DNA from 2 places in the Pseudoalteromonas sp. S4741 genome. Region 2 is predicted to be linked to the other one. Evidence: predicted binding sites of a transcription regulator. Region 2 holds the regulator's gene; the other holds the start of a gene.
What was found. Region 2 encodes sigma-54, which starts transcription at its own class of promoters, with help from an activator protein. Its sites were predicted from a motif close to GTTGGCACGNNNNTNGNNT; they were not measured.
Positions count from the first base shown of each region.

Region 1: the regulator sigma-54 is predicted to act here: its motif matches at 1,699-1,717, upstream of fliE (flagellar hook-basal body complex protein FliE).

Region 1 covers NZ_PNCN01000035.1:44,621-47,835, forward strand. The annotation lists gene fliF (flagellar basal-body MS-ring/collar protein FliF) at 1-1,306, opposite strand, end outside; gene fliE (flagellar hook-basal body complex protein FliE) at 1,327-1,659, opposite strand; gene CWC30_RS06860 (sigma-54-dependent transcriptional regulator) at 1,817-3,215, opposite strand, start outside.
Region 2 covers NZ_PNCN01000063.1:14,136-17,350, forward strand. The annotation lists gene ptsN (PTS IIA-like nitrogen regulatory protein PtsN) at 1-309, opposite strand, end outside; gene hpf (ribosome hibernation promoting factor) at 314-601, opposite strand; gene CWC30_RS10600 (RNA polymerase factor sigma-54) at 628-2,127, opposite strand; gene lptB (LPS export ABC transporter ATP-binding protein) at 2,197-2,922, opposite strand; gene lptA (lipopolysaccharide transport periplasmic protein LptA) at 2,919-3,215, opposite strand, start outside.

The DNA of each region.
Region 1 (3,215 bases), on a different contig from region 2:
CTACTTCAAGAGCATCACCCCGTTGCATATCAAAGCCTACGCCACCTTGTAACAAGCGACGAATATTTGACAAAGCTTCTACCGAGCGTGGCGTCATAGTTGTTTCACCATTTTCACCCACCGTAGGCAGGTAATCAACCGCTACAGACACACTGATTCTGCGGATCACACCGGTTTGCTGACGCTTATGTGAAATAGTGGTATCGAGTTCATAGTTACGAGTGGCTTCTTTGTGAGTTCTACTCGGTGAGGTTGCAGTGCCTGCACCGCCCGCCATCGCATCTTCAGGAATAGTTGAGTTAACTGGTGGCTGATTAGTCAGCGCGCCTGGAATACCAACCGCTAGACCACCAATATTATTTTCTTCAAAGGTTGTTTCACTTCTTACCGCAGGTAAGTCTGGGTTGTAACGTTTTTGTGTTTCTTCTACCGCACTAAAGTCCATACTTAAATCTACTTGTGCGGTGTAATTACCTAATCCAACCACGGGGATCAAAATACTGTCGATTTTTTCTAGGTATTCTTGCTCACGTTTACGTTCAATATCGTATTCTTTACGTGAGCGTGCAGCTAAAGAGGTTTGCGAGCCTGAATTTAATAAACGACCATTTTGATCGGTCACAGTAACGCGCGAAGGCTCAAGCCCTTGTACTGCTGAAGCTATCATATCAACAACCGAGTCAACTTCTTCGCCATCTAGAGAGCGACCGCGTTTAAGAGTAAGTACAACAGTCGCAGAGGGTTTTTTCTCTCTACGGGCAAATACATTTTCTTTGGGAATCGCTAACAATACTTTGGCGCGAGTAACATTATTTAGCTCTTCTATAGTACGGGCAAGTTGTTGCTCACGGCCATGTTTAAGGCGCTCACGTTCTAAACGTTGGCTTACCCCAAACCCCATGTCTTGCATAATAATGTCGCTACCTGATGTAGGCCCTTGATCTAAACCTTCACGGGTCATCAATAACTTGATATTTTGATATTCAGTTTCATCCACCGAGACCACATTGCCATCAAGTTGGTAGTCAATTTTTTGTGCATCTAAAAAGTCGAGTGTTTCTATTAACTCTTCAGTTTGCATTTTACCTAAAGGGCGCATATCTGGCTGACGAGCCCAAATAATAACGAAAATAGCAATGGCTAAACAAATAGCTAATGCAACAATCAGGGTAATTTGACGTAAAACATCAACACCGCCAAGGGCACTGAAATAGCCTGATTTTTGCTCTTGTTGATCTTCGTTTTCACTTTGCTCCATCATGCCATCAGCAAGTGCCAGATCTGTAGATTGATTAGATTGCGCCACTATAATTCTCCACTACCTAGTTAAACAGGCATATTCATAATTTCTTTATAAGATTCAACAAGCTTATTACGAACCTGTACCGTAGCTTCAAATGCCACAGAAGACTTTTGCGAAGCAATCATAGCCTCGGCAAGTGATACGCTTCTGTCGCCATTCTCTACCGCTTTTACTTTTTGCCCTGTGTCTTGCTGAAGTTCATGCACTGTATTAAGGGCATTACTCAACATGTCACCAAACTGTGCTGTAGAGGTTGATTGCACTTGCGTTGGCAAGTTATTAACTTGATTACTACGTGTGGCCTCTGCAGCCATTGATTGCATTTCTTGAAATAAAGCACTGTTTTGAATTTTCATAATTGTCTCTGATAATGCAGTAAACTCTTAAAGAGAATAAAGCACAAAACATGCCAAAAATTAAAACCAATTAAAACAATGCTTTAAGTAAAATAATTAAGCAGTCAGAGTTTTGACAGCCCTAAATTCAAGTGATTGAACTTAGGGCTTATGGGGGTTATGCTGGGAGGGAAATACCTAAATCGCGCATTTGTGCTAATTTGTAACGCAAAGTACGTGGGCTAATACCTAAGGTTTCGGCTACTTCTTTACGCTTTCCTTGACAGCGTGCCAAGGTTTCTAAAATTATGCGATGTTCTTTATCTTTAAGCTCATCTTTGTAACTGCCGGTATCGACGGCTAACAAATCATTTTTTTGCTCATCTACAGGCGCTGCTTTTTCATCATAATAAGCGTTACTGAGACTACTTTTTACAGGCTCAATGTCAGCTTTAGTTTCTGCTACAAAATGCGTTGGGGCTAGATTTTCGATAAAAATAGCATGTTCATCAATACTATTTCCACTGCGTAAAATTAATGCTCGTTGAATAACGTTATCTAGTTCGCGTACGTTACCGGGCCAACTATGGCTAAGCAGTTTTTGCTCTGCACTGCTATCTAAATACGCCATTGGCTCTTTGCTTTTACTTAAGTGACGTTCAATCAAATGTTTAGCCAACACAATAATGTCCCCTGGGCGCTCACACAGTGGTCGCCACAGCAGTGGGAAAACATTGAGTCGATAGTATAAATCTTCGCGGAACTGGTTTTCAGCAACCGCTTCTTTTAACTCTCGGTTACTTGTGGCAAGCACACGTACATCCAGTGCAATGGTTTTACGACCACCTAAACGCTCAACTTCACGCTCTTGTAGTACACGTAACAGCTTGGCTTGCAGGCCTAAATCCATTTCGGTAATTTCATCAAGTAAAATAGTACCGCCCTGTGCTTGTTCAAACTTACCAGGGCAAGCTTGAATAGCACCGGTAAACGCGCCTTTTTCGTAGCCAAATAAAGTGGCTTCGAGCATATTTTCAGGAATAGCCGCACAGTTAATCGCAACAAACGGTTCATTACAGCGTTTTGATTTATCATGAATATAACGCGCCAGTACTTCTTTACCAGAGCCACTTGGGCCAAGCACCATCACACTGGCATCTGATCGAGCAACTTTATTAGCAAGTTCGAGTAATTGAATACTACTAGGGTCGGCGACAATGGGCCCGTCTGTTTCTTTTTCTTTTTCTGGTAAGTAACGACTCACCATATTCAATAGTACTTCTGGTGCAAATGGCTTAGCCATATAATCAATCGCGCCTAAACGCATTGCCTCTACAGCATCATCAATAGTGGCGTAGGCCGTCATCATTAGTACGGGTAAATCAGGGTAATTTAATTTAATACTACGTAATAAATCCAAGCCGCTCATTGCGCCCATTTGTACATCACTGACCACCAATGAAAATACTTCTTTTTTTAGTAGCACCATGGCTTGCTCGGCACTATTGGCGGCCATACAGGCTATACCTGACATTTCAAGCGTATCAATTAATGCTTCACGAAGTCCGGCGTCATCT
Region 2 (3,215 bases):
TAAGGCAACAAAAATGTCGACCGGTCTGTTATCTATCGCATCAAAATTAATAGCCGTTTCGCTCACTAATATAAGAGCAAGAGGCTCTTGTACACCACTCATACGACCATGAGGAATTGCAATTCCTCGACCTATACCTGTACTCCCTAGTTTTTCTCTGGCGGTTAACGCGTTAAGAATATCTTGTTGTGTTAAATAGGGCAGTTTATTGTGAGCCAATTCACTGATAAATTCTAAAATTCTTTTTTTACTATTAAAAAGGACCGCAGCTTTACTGCAGTCCTGACAGATAAGTGAGCTTAATTTCATAGTGTTAGTGTCGAGCAAGTTTCTCTTTGTGTTTAATTACTTGACGATCTAGCTTGTCAATCAGCGAGTCTATAGCGGCATACATATCTTGGTGTTCAGTAGAAGCAAAAATCTCAGCGCCACTAACATGAACGGTTGCTTCGGCTTTTTGGTTTAGTTTTTCTACATCGAGAATAACGTGCACATTCGTTATGTGATCAGTGTGCCTCTGTAACTTCGAAAATTTACTATTTACGTAGTCTCTAAGCGAGTCGGTAATATCTACATGGCGACCAGTTAAATTCAGTTGCATAAACATTTTCCTCTTTGTTGTACGCCTTAAATCAAACTTTTACGTTGATTTGACGGGGGAATAGCTAGAGATTCGCGATACTTTGCAATAGTTCTCCTTGCTACTTTAATTCCTTGCTCAGCCAATATATCTGCAATTTTACTATCACTCAATGGTTTAGCTGAGTTTTCTGCAGCGATTAATTTTTTAATTAATGCGCGTATTGCTGTCGATGAACATTCGCCACCATTTTCAGTGCTTACATGGCTTGAAAAGAAATATTTAAGCTCAAAAATACCGCGTGGTGTGTGCATGTATTTTTGCGTAGTAACACGTGAAATAGTCGATTCGTGCATTTCTACCATTTCGGCCACGTCATTAAGTACCATAGGCTTCATCGCCTCAGGACCATGTTCAAAAAAGGCCTGTTGTTGTTGCACAATACAGTTAGTTACTTTAAGCAGTGTGTCGTTTCTACTTTCTAAGCTTTTTATAAACCATTTAGCTTCTTGTAAGTGTGAGCGAATAAACTGGCTATCGCCGCTTGATTTAACCGTACGCGACATAGCTGCATATTGGCTGTTTACCCTAATTTTAGGCATGCTATCTGGGTTTAGTTCAACCACCCAACGGCCTTTCACTTTTTTAACCGACACATCAGGAATAACGTACTCAGACTCTTCTCTAACAATAGTGTCAGCGGGTTTTGGGCTAAGCGTGTGAATTAACGTCATGACTTCTTTAAGCTCATCTTCTTTGAGCTTAGTTTTTTTCATTAACGTGCGATAATCACGCGCAGCCAGTAAGTCAATGTGATCGGTTAAGATCATTTTTGTTTCGTTTAAAAAAGGCGTGTCTTGGTCAAACTGATTTAGTTGAATACACAAACACTCTTGTAAACTACGCGCGGCTATTCCTACCGGATCAAATAACTGAATACGCTTTAAAACGGCTTCTATTTCATCAAGTTCAACTTCATCTTCTATGTCGTTTTCTTGATTAAAACTTTCTAATATTTCTTCACAGCTAAGGGTTAAAATACCAGAATCGTCCACAGCTTCTACGATTGCAATCGCGATGGCTTCATCTGTTGGGCTAAATGGCGTCAGTTGCAATTGCCACATTAAATATTCATGCAGCGTTTCAGTTGAAGAGCCTTGATAAATTGATTCATCTTCAGGCATTGGTCCCGAGGAAGAGGCAGGTGCTGCGCTCATGTATTCATCCCATGTAACATCCATTGCCATATCATCGCTAATGGTGTCTTTGGTCATGGCTTCGCCGCTATCTTGCTCATATTCGCTAGGTTTTTCATCAGCTGAAGCACTTAGCGTTGATTCATCGGTATCGGCTTTTTGTTCGTTTTTACCCGCAGCATCTTCACTGTAATCTTGTTCTTCAACTTCAAGCAAGGGATTACTATCGAGTGCTTCTTGAATTTCTTGCTGGAGATCCAATGTACTGAGCTGCAATAAGCGAATTGCTTGTTGCAACTGTGGAGTCATTGTAAGTTGCTGGCCCATGCGCAGCTGTAATGATTGCCTCATTTATCTCTAACAATCCTTTTAAATTAGTATGATTAATCTTAGCAGATGCTTAGTGGAATAACACACATATTAGAGCTTGAACTGCTCGCCCAAATAAACATCGCGTACTGTTTTATCGTTTAATACATATTCTGGAGTGCCTGATGCAATTAACTCCCCATGAGAAACTATGTAGGCTTTTTCACAAACATCAAGTGTTTCGCGGACGTTGTGATCTGTAATCAATACGCCAATTCCTCGGTTTTTAAGGTGCTCTATAATCTTTTTAATATCTAATACAGAGATAGGATCAACCCCTGCAAAGGGTTCGTCTAGTAGTATAAATTTAGGATTTGCTGCTAATGCTCGCGCAATTTCAACACGGCGACGCTCACCACCTGACAGAGCCATACCTTGGCTGTCACGAATATGCTGAATACTAAATTCATCAAGTAAATTATTTAAGGTATCTTCACGTTGTTGCTTATTGAGCCCTTTACGTGTTTCTAATATAGCCATTAAGTTTTGATAAACCGTCAGCTTTCTAAAAATAGATGATTCTTGTGGTAAATATCCTATCCCTAGGCGAGCTCGACTGTGCATTGGTAATAAAGTGATATCTTGATCATCGATTGATATTTTACCTTTATCGCTCGGTACAAGGCCTACAATCATGTAAAAGGTCGTGGTTTTACCTGCGCCATTGGGGCCAAGTAAGCCGACAATGCTGCCTGCTTCAACTTCTAGACCAACGTTTTTCACCACTTCACGGCCTTTATAGCTTTTCGCTAATAGCTCTGCTTTTAATGTGCTCATGGTTGGCCTTTATCGTCTTCTTTTTTGTTTTCAACAGGCACTAAAATAGTGTGTACACGGTCTGTTGAGTTTTCGTCTTTTTCTGCGCTAATTAACTGCTGCTCTATATCGTAGGTGATACTTTTAGCAGTTATTTTTTGACCTGCTTGAGCAATACTGGCATCGCCGATTAAGGTTAAAAAACGTTGCGAAACATCGTAACGTACTTCATTCGCACTGGCACTCATGATGGTGCCATCTGCTTGTGTTTCTTCAAAATATGCAGGGCTGCCTGTGGCAATTAATAATTGCTT